Regions from separate parts of the Nonomuraea longicatena genome, predicted to be linked through region 2. Evidence: riboswitches for the same ligand, from Rfam matches in the RefSeq annotation. Region 2 holds a riboswitch; the other holds the start of a gene.
What was found. A riboswitch is a leader RNA that binds a small molecule or an ion and turns the genes downstream of it on or off. The one in region 2 is predicted to bind glycine.
Positions count from the first base shown of each region.

Region 1 (6,983 bases), on a different contig from region 2:
GATCATGATCGAGACGTCGGGCCGGGTGGCGAAGAGGAAGCGCCATCCGGCCCGATCCACGGCCGAGTGCGGGCGGGGGGACTCGAACCCCCACAGTGTCTCCACCAACAGGACCTAAACCTGCCGCGTATGCCAATTTCGCCACGCCCGCGTCTGATTCGCACCAGAGTCTAGCGGGCCCTCCGCGCAGGAGGACCCGCATTTTCCGTCAGGCGAGGCCCAGCTTCTTCTTCAGGCTCGCCACGTGCCCGGTGGCCTTCACGTTGTAGAGCGCCAGCTCGACCTTCCCGTCGGCGTCGATGACGAACGTCGAGCGGATCACGCCGACGACCTCCTTGCCGTACAGCTTCTTGGTGCCGTACGCGCCGTACGCCTTGTGGACCTCCAGCTCGGGGTCCGACAGCAGCGGGAACGTCAGGGAGTCGCGCTCGGTGAACTTCACGAGCTTGTCGGTCTTGTCCTTCGAGACGCCGAGCACGACGAACCCCTCGGCGGTGAGCTGCCCGAGGTTGTCGCGGAAGTCGCACGCCTGCTTGGTGCAGCCGGGGGTCATCGCGGCGGGGTAGAAGTAAAGGATCACTCGCTTGCCGCGCAACGCAGCGAGTGAGATGTCCGCGCCGTCGGCGGCGGGTAGCGTGAAGTCCGGCGCGACATCACCAGCTGCGAGCTTGGATTCGGTCATTCCCCGAACCTACCGGGCCGGTCGCCGTGCCGTACGAAGGCCCGACCTGACAGACTGGTCGCCGCACGAGCGTTGAGGAGAGCCATGGCCGAGACCGACCCCGATGAGCTGGAGCGGCGGATCACGCGCACCCGCGCCGAGTTGGCGCACACGGTCGACGCCATCGCCGACCGGGTGAGCCCGAAGAAGGTCGCCGAGCGTACGGTGGCCGACGTGAAGGCGCGCGTGGGCGACGCTCTCGGGCTGTCGGCCCGTCCGGTCGAGGTGGGCGAGGACGCGGAGGGGTTGTGGGACGACGAGCCGCCGAGCCTCGCCCCGGTGCTGGTCGGCGTGGGCGCGGCGCTGGTCGTGGGTGCGCTCGTCGTGCTGTGGCGCCGCAGGCGCCGTCACTGATCACAGGAACGTACGGCCCTCGCCCCGATAGGTGGGCACGACGCCGGTGACCGCCTCGCCCTCGACGAGGTGCAGGCGGTCGAAGCGTTCGCACAGTTCGCCCGCCTTGGCGTGCCGGAACCACACGCGGTCGCCGATCCGCAGGTCCCGCGCGGCGGGTCCGATGAGCGGGGTCTGCGTCTCCCCGGCGCCCTCGCCGGCCGCGTAGCCGAGCCCCCCGGGCAGGTACGGCTGCGGCAACCGGCTCGGCCCGGCCGCCCCCGAGGCGGTGTAGCCGCCGCCGAGCACGGTCGCGACCTCGGGCCCCGGCCTGCGGACGACCGGCAGCGCGAACAGGGCGGCGGGCCTGCCGGTGAAGCTCCGGTAGTGGTCGAACAGCCTCGGATGGAAGAACCCGGAGCCCGCCGAGACCTCGGTGACGGCCTTCTCCCGCACGGTCCGCTCGATGCTGCCGGTGCCGCCGCCGTTGACGAACTCGAGGTCGGCGTGGCGGCGTACGGCGGCCACGACGCGCCCTCTGCGGACGGTCAGTTCGCGGGCCGAGCGGTGCTGCATGACCCGGATCGCGCGGGCGAGCACGGCGCTGCCCGGCGGGTCGTCCCCGACTCCGGCGATCTGGGCCTCGTAGGCCAGAAGTCCGACCAGCCGTAGTCCGGGCCGCTTGCCGATGGCGGCGGCGAGGCTCGCTGCCTGGTCCGGGGTGCGCACGGCCGAGCGCAGCGCCCCGGCGCGAAAGCGCCCGCCGAGGGCGTGGTACCCGGCGTCGAGGTCGAGGCAGAGCCGGAGCTCCTCCCGCGCTCCCGCATCGGCCAGGGCCTCGTCGAGGTGGGTGAGGTGGGCGGCGGAGTCGACGGTGAGCGTGATCTCGCGCGCGGCGACGGGGTCGGCGGCCAGGCGCGCGAGGGCGGCCCGGTCCGCGCTCGGGTAGGCGACGAGGACGTCGGTGAAGCCGTGGGAGACCAGCCAGAGCGCTTCGGGCAGCGTGAACGCCATGAGGCCGCGGAAGCCGGGCAGCGAGAGGAGGAGTTCGAGCAGCGGGCGCGAGCGCACGGACTTGGTGGCGACGCGGATCGGCTTGCCGCCGGCCCGCCGCGCGAGGTCGGCCGCGTTCGCCCGCATGGCCGCCAGGTCGAGGATCGCGAAGGGGGGTTCAAGGGCGGACGTCGCGCGATCGTAGCGCTGGCGGTCATCCATATCAGCAGGGTAGTTGCATACCGGGCAAAATAACATGAGCATGGTTCGCGTTAATCGGGCGGGCCTGTAATGATCCGGCAAACCGGCGGCGGGGAGGCGGCCCGGCGGATACGGGAGCCGATACCCCTGGGAGCTGTGATGACCACGCTCCAGCAACTGCTGCCCGGCGCGGCCGCCTTCGCCCAGCCGGAGACCCCGCTTCGCAGATCCACCCGGGTGCTCAAACCCGCGCGAACCCCCGCAGGATCGGTCCTCGCCCTCACCCTCACCGCACTGCTCGGGCTGAGCGCCGCCGAGGTGGTCTGCGCGCTCGTGGGCCGCCCGCTCCGCTGGCTGCCCCTGGAGCGCGCCATCGCGCTGGCGGGGCGGACGACGTGGTGGGAGATCTCCTTCGTCGCGCTGGTCGTGGCCGTCGCCGGGACGGTGATGCTGGGGCTCGCGGTGCTGCCGGGCCGTACCAGGCTGGTGCCGGTCGAGACCGGCGACCCGCTGATCGTCATCGGGATCACCCGCTCGGGCCTGCGCCGTACGGTCCGCGCGGTCGCCCAGGCGGTGGACGGCGTCGGCCACGCCCGCGTGCGGCTGCGCAAGCGCACGATCGAGGTCACCGTCGTCACCGGCCCGGAGAGTTCGGGCGCCATGCTCAGGCAGGTCGGCACCGCCGTGGGCGACCGCTTGGCGGGCCTCGGCGCGCTGTGCGCGGGCGAGGTCGTCGTACGGCTGCGCCGGAGGGGGCTGTAGATGAAGCAGTACTCGGGAAACCGGATCGGCCTCGCGGTCGTCGGCCTCGTCCTGCTCGCCGTCGGCGTGTACGCCTACCTGCGCGGCCAGTCCAAGCTGCCGGGCCAGGCGCCGCGCGCCAAGCTGCTGCCGCAGGAGAGCGCGGACGCGGTCGCCGCCCACCCGTGGGCGCTGTGGCTCACGGCCCTGGCTCTGGTACTGCTGGCCCTGACCACGCTGCGCTGGCTGCTGCTCAGCCTCGGCTGGGGGCGCAGGGGCGCGCGCGACGGCACGGGCACGGCCATGCTGTGCGTGGGCCTGAAGGACGTCGAGGGCCTGTCCCGTGCGGTGGTGCGGGTGGTGGGCCGCGCCGACCGCCTCCGCGTCAACCTGACCTGCCCGGCGACGACCGACGTCGGCGCGGTGGTCGGCAAGCTGGACAAGGACATCGTCGGCCGGATCCGGCGCGAGGTCCGCGACGACGACCTGGGCACGGTCATCCGGTTGCACGTGCGCAAGAACTAAGCCCGCAGTCTCAAGTTCGCAGGGCCGCCAGCATCCGGGAGAGGGCGGCCTGGGTGGCGGCGAGGTCGTCGGGGCCGGAGGAGTCGGCCAGCCACAGCGCCGCCTCGTTCATGGCCCCGGACAGCAGGCGGGTCAACGGGGCGACGGGCTGCGGCGTGATCACGCCCGCCGCGATGAGGGCCGACAGCGACTCCTCCAGGTGTCGTCCGGAGCCCGCCTCGTCGAGTTCGCGCCAGCGCGACCAGCCGAGTACGGCCGGGCCGTCGATGAGCATGATCCGCTGGATCTCCGGCGCGGTGCTGGCCGCCAGGAACGTGCGGCAGCCGGTGGTCAGCTGCTCCCACGGGTCGGACTGCCGGTCGGCGGCCGTGGCGACCCGGTCGGCCACCTCCTGCTGGACCTCGGCGAGCACGGCCTCGAACAGCTCGGCCTTGCTGGCGAAGTGGTGGTAGAGCGCGCCCTTGGTCACCCCGGCGGCCGAGACGATCTCCGACAGGCCCACGGCGGCGTACCCCTCGGTGGCGAACAGCCGCCTGCTCTCGGCCATCAGGGCGCGCCTGGTCTGGGCCCGCTGTTCCGCTCGCGTGCTCGGCATGGACTCCTCCTTGACATACCGCTGGTATGCGAACTAGCTTACTCGCATACCAGCGGTATGTGAAAGGATTCACCGTGAAACTCCAGAGCCTCTACCCCGTGATCGGCACCTCCCGCATCCGGGAGTCGCGCGACTTCTACGTGAACCTGTTCGGCTTCGAGATCACCTTCGAGGCCGACTGGTACGTCAGCCTGCGACGTGGCGGCCACGAACTGGCCCTGCTCGACCACGCCCACCCCACCGTGCCCGCCGCCTACCGCAAGACCGCCCAGGGCGTCCTGCTCAACGTCGAGGTCGAGGACGTGGACGCCGAATGGGAGCGCCTGGTCGTCAAGGAGGGCCTGAAAGCCGAACTCGACCTCCGCACCGAGGACTTCGGGCAGCGACACTTCATCGTCGCCGACCCCAACGGCCTCCTCATCGACATCATCACCAACATTCCGCCCACCGAGGAGTACGCCTCCCAGTTCGTGGACAGCACATCCTGAACGCGACAACACCCCCATGGCGGCACTAGGCTGGCGGTGGCACCGATGAACCCACGCGGGAGAGCGTCCTGACACCCGGTCAGGAACCCTGAAGGAGCAAGCCCTCCCCGCGAACCTCTCAAGGCAAAGGACCGCGCGGGCGAGGTGGCCTCTGGAAAGCAGGTCCTTGCGACCTCGCCGAAGGTGAAAGTCCGGCAAAACCCGGGCGAAGCTCTCAGGCAACCATGACAGAGGGGGAGGATGCTGGCATCCGATCCTGCCCTGAGGTGCGCACATGTCCCGACCGACGCCGCTGCGAGACATCCATGAGAGTCTCGGCGCGACACTGACCGACTTCGCGGGCTGGCTCATGCCCCTGCGCTACGGCAGCGAGTCCATCGAGCACACCGCCGTACGCACCGCAGCCGGACTGTTCGATCTCTCCCACATGGGCGAGATCTTCGTGACCGGCCCGCAGGCCGGGCAGGCCCTCGACCACGCCCTCGTCGGCCACCTGTCCGCCCTCGCCGTCGGCCGCGCCCGCTACACCATGATCGTCAACGCCGAGGGCGGCGTCCTCGACGACCTCATCGTCTATCGCCTCGGCGACGAGGAGTTCATGGTCGTCGCCAACGCCTCCAACTACGAACTCGTCGCCCGTGAGCTGACCACCCGCTCCAGCGCCTTCGACGCGGCCGTCGAGGACCGCTCCGACCAGTACGCGCTCATCGCGGTGCAGGGACCGCGCGCGCAGGAGATCCTCGCCACGCTCACCGACGCCGACCTGCCCGGCCTCAAGTACTACGCCGGACTGCCCGGCACCGTCGCCGGAGCCCAGGCGCTCATCGCGCGCACCGGCTACACCGGTGAGGATGGATTCGAGCTGTTCGTCGCGAACGCCGACGCCGTCTCGCTCTGGCACGCGCTGACCAAGGCGGGGGAACCGTACGGGCTGGTGGCCGCCGGGCTGTCCTCCCGCGACACGCTCCGCCTGGAGGCGGGCATGCCGCTGTACGGCAACGAGCTGTCCACCGCCCTCACCCCGTTCGACGCGGGACTGGGACGAGTGGTGAAATTCGACAAGCCCGGAGACTTCGTCGGCCGGGCGGCGCTGGAGGCGGTCAAGGACACTCCGCCCCGGCGCCGCCTGGTCGGACTCGTCGCCCAGGGCCGCAGGGTGCCCCGCCACGGGTACCCCGTGACCAAGGACGGCGCCGTCGTCGGCGAGGTCACCAGCGGAGCGCCTTCCCAGACCCTCGGGAAGCCGATCGCGATGGCCTACGTGGACACTGGAGTCACCGAAGGACTGGCCGTGGACATCCGAGGCAGCCACGAAGGCGTGGACCTGGTCGAGCTGCCTTTCTACAGGAGGAAGTAAGTGAGCAACATCCCTGACGAGCTGAGCTACACCAAGGAGCACGAGTGGGTGGCCGGCCTCGACGACGGCCTGACGCTGACCGTCGGGATCACCGCCTTCGCCGCCGACGCCCTCGGTGACGTCGTCTTCGTCCAGCTTCCCGAGGTGGGTGTGAACGTCGAGGAAGGCGAGTCCATCGGCGAGGTCGAGTCGACCAAGTCGGTCAGCGAGATCTACGCCCCCGTCGGCGGCGAGGTCATCGAGGTGAACCGGGCCGTCGTCGACGACCCCTCACTCTGCAACAGCGACCCGTACGGCGACGGCTGGATGTTCCGCATCCGCCTGGAGGGCGACCCCGAGAACCTCCTGACGGCCGAGGAGTACGCCGCCCTCACCTCCGCCGAGTCCTGACCCACCATGCCGGGGCCCTGCCGGGCCCCGGCGCACCACCAGCGCGGAAGGGCGCATCCCATGGCGATCAGCGTCTTCGACCTCTTCAAGATCGGCATCGGTCCGTCGAGCTCGCACACCGGCGGCCCGATGGCCGCCGCCCACAAGTTCGCCCGAGGTCTCGACACCGACGGCCTCCTCGACGCCACCGCTCGCGTCGAGGCGATCCTGTACGGCTCGCTCGGCCTGACCGGCAAAGGCCACGGCAGCGACAAGGCCGTCCTGCTCGGCCTGTCCGGAGAGAAGCCGGAACTGGTCGACGTCGACACCGTCGACGACAGACTCGCCGAGATGCGCACCTCCGGCACCGTCCGCCTCTACGGCACCAAGGAGATCCCCTTCGTCGTCGGCGAGGACCTCGTCTTCGAACGCAAGATCTCCCTGCCCGGCCACCCCAACGGGATGCGCTTCACCGCCCGCGCCGAGGACGGCACCGTCCTGCGCGAGAAGATCTACTACTCGGTCGGCGGCGGCTTCGTGGTCGACGAGAACGCCACCGGCGCCGACCGCATCAAGCCCGACGACACCGTCCTGCCCTACCCCTTCACCACCGCCGAGGAACTGCTGAAGCACTGCTCCAACACCGGGCTGTCCATCTCC
Region 1 covers NZ_BAAAHQ010000063.1:21,933-28,915, forward strand. The annotation lists tRNA gene ABD120_RS38415 (tRNA-Leu) at 68-151, opposite strand; gene bcp (thioredoxin-dependent thiol peroxidase) at 209-682, opposite strand; gene ABD120_RS38425 (DUF3618 domain-containing protein) at 767-1,075, shown strand; gene ABD120_RS38430 (alanine racemase) at 1,076-2,269, opposite strand; gene ABD120_RS38435 (DUF6286 domain-containing protein) at 2,408-3,010, shown strand; gene ABD120_RS38440 (hypothetical protein) at 3,011-3,514, shown strand; gene ABD120_RS38445 (TetR/AcrR family transcriptional regulator) at 3,525-4,109, opposite strand; gene ABD120_RS38450 (VOC family protein) at 4,184-4,597, shown strand; glycine riboswitch at 4,644-4,741, shown strand; glycine riboswitch at 4,742-4,838, shown strand; gene gcvT (glycine cleavage system aminomethyltransferase GcvT) at 4,872-5,954, shown strand; gene gcvH (glycine cleavage system protein GcvH) at 5,955-6,344, shown strand; gene ABD120_RS38465 (L-serine ammonia-lyase) at 6,405-6,983, shown strand, end outside.
Region 1: linked by a shared signal. The riboswitch ahead of gcvT (glycine cleavage system aminomethyltransferase GcvT) and the one ahead of gcvP (aminomethyl-transferring glycine dehydrogenase) in region 2 are both predicted to bind glycine.

Region 2 (6,983 bases):
ATCGCGCGGGCGTTCAACCAGACGAGCCGGCTGGGCCGGATCATCGATCCGGCCGCGGACAAGCTGTACGTGTTCGCGACCGTCATCGGTCTGCTGCTGCGCGAGGTGATCCCGTGGTGGCTCGTGGCGCTGATCCTGGGGCGGGAAATCTTCGTCTCGTGTTTCGTTCCCGTGCTCCGCAAGCACGGTTATCGGGCGCTCCAGGTGCATTATCTGGGCAAGGCGGCCATGTTCAACCTCATGTACGCGTTCCCGCTGCTCTTCCTGGCCTCCCACTCCGGCTGGTATGCCGAAATATCCCGCATTGTCGGGTGGGCCTTCGCCCTCTGGGGCGTGGGCCTGTACTGGTGGGCGGCAGTGTTGTACGTGGTGCAGGTGCGCCAGCTGGTCAAAGCCGACAAACAGGAGTAACGCCTGCAAAGAGGGTGCCATGTCCGGCCCTCGCGCCCCCGGACCGGCCCTTCCCCTTCCATCGACCGGCTCCCCGTACAAGTCGGGACCGTCGCCGCCGCGCTGCCCGGCCGGAACGCATCGGAGACGTCCCCGATGATCATTCTCCGGGATATCGACTTACGCCAGTAGTTCCCTTCTCATCATGAAATACCGGACCTTATGAGAAAGGCGTGCGATGCCCTTTCGGCAACCCGCCGGACGGCCCGGCCCCGTGATCCTCTGCGGCGGCCCGCGACCCCGCCCGCCCCTCCCGGAGCCGGTGCGCAGGGCCCGAAACGCCGGGCGGGACGCCGGAACGTGGTAGAAAGGCGCGCGGCGGCATGGACCTTGAGCCGCGCTCAGCGGTAACTTTGTCACCGTCCAAACCTGTCGTCCAGCGCCCCGCCTTGACCTTTCCCGCTGATCAGCGTAAGTTGCGGCATTCGCAAACTTGAAGAGCGAAGCGAGGCGCGCCCCGAGCACCGTCGCCGCGACTTCGCGGTAGGAGGCCGAGCCGATCGATGCCGAGCGTCTACTGCACGCAGTGCGGGCACGCCAACCCCGAGGATGCCCGTTTCTGTTCCCGTTGTGGAACACCGGTGACCAGATACGAGGTCCCCGGTGACACCACGTCGACGATCTCGGTCGCGGGAATCGAGGCGTACGAGGCGGAGACCGGTGAGTTCTTGCTCGCCGAGCGCCAGCTGGTCGAGCAGCTGCCGCCCGGAGCCGCGCTGCTGACCGTCACCAGGGGCCCCAACGTGGGCAGCAGGTTCCGCCTCGACAAGGACCTGACCACCACCGGGCGCCACCCGGAAAGCGACATCTTCCTCGATGACATCACGGTCTCGCGCAGGCACGTGGAGTTCTACCGCCACAGAGGCGGGCAGTTCTCGGTGCGCGACGTGGGCAGCCTCAACGGCACCTACGTCAACCGCGAGCGCATCGAGGAAGTGCCGCTGCACTCCGGCGACGAAGTGCAGATCGGGAAGTTCCGCCTCGTCTTCCTGATGCGGACCGCCGTCGGCGCATGAGCTCGCAGGCGGCGCGCTCGCACATGAGCATCGGGGAGGTGCTCGGCCTGCTGCGGTCCGAGTTCCCCGACATCACCATCTCCAAGATCCGGTTCCTGGAGGGCGAGGGGCTCATCGAGCCCGAGCGCAGCCCCTCCGGCTACCGCAAGTTCACCCACCTGCACGTCGAGCAGCTGAGGTACATCCTGCGCGAGCAGCGGGACCACTACCTGCCGCTGCGGGTGATCAAGGAGAAGCTGGCCGAGGAGTTCGGCCGCCCGCGCGCGCTGCAGGAGGGGCCGCCCGAGGTGCGGCTGTCTCGCACCGAACTCCTGGAGGCCGCGGGCCTGTCGGAGGAGGCTCTCGCCGAACTCGAGGACTACGGGCTGCTCGCGGCCACGGCCAGGCGCTACGACGAGGACGCGCTCGTGATCGCCCGGTCGGTGGCGGCCCTGTCCCGTTTCGGGCTGCACGCCCGCCACCTGCGCGCGGTCAAGGCCGCGGCGGAGCGGGAGAGCGGGCTGGTGGAGCAGTCGGTCGCACCCATCCTGAAGCGCCGCGCTCCCGGCGCCATCGGCCACGCGGACGAGGCCGCGAGGGAACTGTCGAGGCTGCTGCTGGACCTGCACGCCGCGTTGTTCAGGGTCGGCATCAAGGATGTTCTGGGCCGGTGAGTTCACGAGTAGGTCACCGGCGGACCCTTCGGGCACCGGTGGGTGTTACGTTGAATTGCATAAGTGCCGTCAGGTGTCGGATACGGAGCAGCTCGTGTTGCAGATGGAGGTAGTGGGCGTTCGCGTAGAAATGCCCACAAATCAGCCGATCGTCCTCCTCAAGGAGGCGCACGGTGAGCGGTTCCTGCCCATCTGGATCGGCATGACCGAGGCCACGGCCATCGCGCTGGCCCAGGCGGAGGAGCCGCCCCCGCGGCCGCTGACCCACGACCTGTTCAGGGACGTGCTCAGCGCGCTGGGCGTCGGCCTGCGCGAGATCAACATCACCGCTTTGCGCGACGGCATCTTCTACGCCGATCTGGTCTTCTCCAACGGGGTCGAGGTGAGCGCCAGGCCGTCCGACTCCATCGCCCTGGCTCTGCGCACCGGAGCGCGCATCTACGCCAGCGAGGAGGTCGTCCAGGAGGCCGGGGTGATCATCCCGGACGACCAGGAGGACGAGGTGGAGAAGTTCAGGGAGTTCCTTGACACGATCTCGCCCGAGGACTTCGGCAGGGCGGGGTAGGTATTTCAGTGCATTTACGCTTCACGACGCGCCGAGCCGGATCGTTGACTGTGCCTGGTCACGGTCCTACGGTGCAAGTGAAACCCGTGGTCGCCCTTTTACGAACCCCCAGATCAGGCCATGGGATGAGAGAAAGCCGGAGGTCCGCGTGGCGGTCAGCAGCGGCGAGGGAAAGACGGCCGGCCAGGAAGATCCGGTGCGGCGCGAGAGTGCGCGGCAGCGTGCCGGAGAGCAGGGTCTGCTCTTCGACGACGCGCCGTCCGCGCTGCCGGCTGACATCGGCTACCGGGGCCCGACGGCCTGCGCGGCGGCCGGCATCACCTACAGGCAGCTCGACTACTGGGCCCGCACCGGGCTCGTCGAGCCAACGATAAGAGCCGCGCAGGGCTCCGGGTCGCAGCGTCTGTACAGCTTCCGCGACATCCTGGTGCTCAAAGTGGTCAAGCGGCTGCTCGACACCGGCGTCTCGCTGCAGCAGATACGCACGGCCGTCCAGCATCTGCGCGACCGGGGTGTCGGCGACCTTGCGCAGATCACGCTCATGAGCGACGGCGTCAGCGTCTACGAGTGCACCTCGGCCGACGAGGTCATCGACCTGCTCCAGGGCGGTCAGGGCGTGTTCGGCATCGCACTCGGCCGCGTCTGGCGCGAGGTCGAGGGGTCGCTCGCGGAGCTGCCGGGGGAACGAGCGGCGGCCGGTGACGACGACCCGGCCGACCACCCAGGTGACGAACTCGCACAACGCAGGCGTGCCCGACGTATCGGGTAAGTAGTAACCTATGCCCTGAAGGCTGATGACCCCCTGCGGGAGAGTCCCCGACCCGGTCGGGGCGCCGAAGGAGCAACCCTCCCCGGAATCTCTCAGGCAACCGGTACCGCTGGGGCGAGGCAACTCTGGAAAGCGGGCGCGTCCGCCAGACGCGCCTCACCGACGGTGCAAGCCCCCGTTCGTGAGGGGTGAAGCTCTCAGGTTCCATGACAGAGGGGGAGATCCGGCCACCGCGCAAGCCTGGTCTCCACAGCCTCCGGGAGGGCACCCTCATGACCGACCTGACAGCCCCGCCGTTCGCCACCCGGCATATCGGCCCTTCCGCCGACGAGCAGCAGCGCATGCTGGAGGCGGTGGGCTTCGAGTCCGTCGCCGACCTGGTCGCGGTCGCCGTCCCCGAGGCCATCCGGGTGAAGGACCCTCTGAAGCTGCCGGCCGCCGCCACCGAGAGCGAGACGATCGCCGAACTGCGCGCGCTGGCCGACCGCAACCAGGTCATGACCTCGATGATCGGCCTGGGCTACCACGACACGATCACGCCCGCCGTCATCCGGCGCAACCTGCTGGAGAACCCCGGCTGGTACACCGCGTACACGCCGTACCAGCCCGAGATCTCCCAGGGCCGCCTGGAGGCGCTGCTCAACTTCCAGACCGTCGTCTCCGACCTCACCGGCCTCGACGTGGCCGGGGCCTCCCTCCTCGACGAGGGCACGGCCGCCGCCGAGGCGATGACGCTGGCCCGCCGGGCGGGCCGGTCGAAGAGCGCCGTGTTCGTCGTCGACGCCGACGCTCTGCCCCAGACCAAGGCCGTCCTCGCCACCCGCGCCGAGCCCCTCGGCATCGAACTGGTCTTCAGCGACCTCGACGGCGATCTGCCCGAGTGCTTCGGCGTCCTGGTGCAGTACCCCGGCGCCTCCGGGCGGGTGCGCGACTTCCGTGCCGTCGCCGAGCGTGCCCACGCCTCCGGGGCGATCGTCGTGGCCGCCGCCGACCTGCTTGCCCTCACCCTGCTCGCCTCGCCCGGTTCTCTGGGCGCCGACATCGCGATCGGCTCCTCCCAGCGCTTCGGCGTGCCGTTCGGATTCGGTGGCCCGCACGCCGCGTACATGTCCGTGCGCGAAGGGTTGCAGCGGCAGATGCCCGGCCGCCTCGTCGGCGTCTCCGTCGACGCCGACGGCGCTCCCGCCTACCGCCTGGCCCTCCAGACCCGCGAGCAGCACATCCGCCGCGAGAAGGCCACCAGCAACATCTGCACCGCGCAGGTGCTGCTGGCCGTCATCGCCGGAATGTACGCCGTCTACCACGGCCCCGACGGGCTGCGCCGCATCGCCCGCCGCGCCCACGCCCACGCCGTCACCCTCGCCGAGGTACTGCGCGCGGGCCGGGTCGAGGTCGTCCACGAGGTGTTCTTCGACACGGTGACCGCCCGCGTGCCCGGCCGCGCCGCCCAGGTCGTCGCCGAGGCCGCCAAGCGCGGGGTCAACGTGTGGCAGGCCGACGCCGACCACGTCTCCGTCGCCTGCGACGAGAAGACCGAACTCGCCCACCTGGAGCGGGTCGCCGCCGCCTTCGGTATCCCTGTCGAGCTGTCGGATCTGGCCGACGAGCGCGCCCTGCCCGCCGGGCTCGCCCGCGACGACGACTACCTCACCCACCCCGTCTTCCACAGCCACCGTTCGGAGACCGCGCTGCTGCGCTACCTGCGCAAGCTCCAGGACAAGGACATCGCGCTCGACCGCTCCATGATCCCGCTGGGCTCCTGCACCATGAAGCTCAACGCGACCACCGAGATGGAGCCCATCACCTGGCCCGAGTTCGCCGCCGTGCACCCGTACGCGCCCGCCGAGCAGGCCGAGGGCTACCTGGAGCTGATCGGCACGCTTGAGTCCTGGCTGGCCGAGGTGACCGGCTACGACGCCGTCTCCATCCAGCCGAACGCCGGATCCCAGGGCGAGTTCGCCGGGCTGCTGGCCATCCGCGCCTACCACCGGGCCAACGGCGACCTCGGCCGCGACGTCTGCCTCATCCCGTCCTCCGCGCACGGCACCAACGCCGCCAGCGCCGTCATGGCCGGGATGCGGGTCGTCGTGGTCGCCTGCGACGACGACGGCAACGTCGACCTCGCCGACCTCGACGCGAAGCTGGCCAAGCACCGCGACACCCTGGCCGCGATCATGGTCACCTACCCCTCGACCCACGGGGTGTACGAGGAGGCCATCACCGAGATCTGCGCCAAGGTCCACGACGCGGGCGGCCAGGTGTACGTCGACGGCGCCAACCTCAACGCGCTCGTCGGCCTCGCCAAGCCGGGCGAGTTCGGGGCCGACGTGTCCCACCTCAACCTGCACAAGACCTTCTGCATCCCGCACGGCGGCGGCGGGCCCGGCGTCGGACCCGTCGCGGTCCGCGGCCACCTGACCCCCTACCTGCCCGGCCACGCGCTGCGCGACGGCTCGCCGGTCGGGCCGGTGTCGGCGGCGCCGTACGGGTCGGCCGGGATCCTGCCGATCTCCTGGGCCTACATCCGCATGATGGGCGGCGAGGGCCTGCGCTCGGCCACCGAGCAGGCGATCCTGTCGGCCAACTACCTCGCCCGCCGCCTGGCCCCCCACTACCCGGTCCTGTACACCGGGCGCGGCGGGCTGGTTGCCCACGAGTGCATCATCGACCTGCGCCAGATCACCAAGGAGACCGGCGTCACCGTCGACGACGTCGCCAAGCGCCTCATCGACTACGGCTTCCACGCGCCCACCATGTCCTTCCCGGTGGCGGGCACGCTGATGATCGAGCCGACGGAGAGCGAGGACCTGGGCGAACTGGACCGCTTCGCCGAGGCGATGGTCGCCATCCGGGGCGAGATCGCCAAGGTGGCCTCCGGCGCCTACGACGCGACGGACAACCCGCTGCGCAACGCGCCGCACACCGCCGAGTCGGTGGCCGCCGACGAGTGGACGCACCCGTACTCGCGGACCGAGGCGGCCTACCCGCTGGCCTCGCTGCGCGACGGCAAGTACTGGGTGCCGGTCCGCCGCATCGACCAGGCATACGGGGACCGCAACCTGGTGTGCTCCTGCCCGCCGTTGTCGGCGTACGAGGACTAGGGCTTCCCGCTTCTTCGTAGAAGGCTGGTCTGAGTCACGGCGTAGAGGCTCTGTCTATTACGGCGAAGCCACCGGCACGCGCCCCGCCGTCCCCGGCTCGCGGCCTCCAGCGCCGCCGCTCGGTCTGACACCGGGCCCGCCGTGACGACTCCGCTGTGAGCCGTCCGACGGGCCCGCGCCGGCCGCCGCACCCTCGGCGCCGAACCGCGCCGCACGACACCTCGTCGTGCGGCGCCTTTCGTCTCGCCGTAGCGAGCCGACGTCCCCTGAATCCGGGCCGCAGCGCCGCCTTTTCGTGGTCGAGTCGCCGGCGGTCGTGGGCTCTGCTTCGTCCGTGCGTCGTCGCGGCGGTGGGTGAGCCGGGGGAGGAGCGTGATCGGGGGCCGGGTGGGGCGGCGGCGGGTGGCGGTGGATGGGCTGTGCCGTGAA
Region 2 covers NZ_BAAAHQ010000025.1:39,683-46,665, forward strand. The annotation lists gene clsA (cardiolipin synthase ClsA) at 1-411, shown strand, start outside; gene ABD120_RS24445 (double zinc ribbon and FHA domain-containing protein) at 954-1,466, shown strand; gene ftsR (transcriptional regulator FtsR) at 1,463-2,119, shown strand; gene ABD120_RS24455 (bifunctional nuclease family protein) at 2,214-2,684, shown strand; gene ABD120_RS24460 (MerR family transcriptional regulator) at 2,833-3,453, shown strand; glycine riboswitch at 3,480-3,572, shown strand; gene gcvP (aminomethyl-transferring glycine dehydrogenase) at 3,726-6,554, shown strand.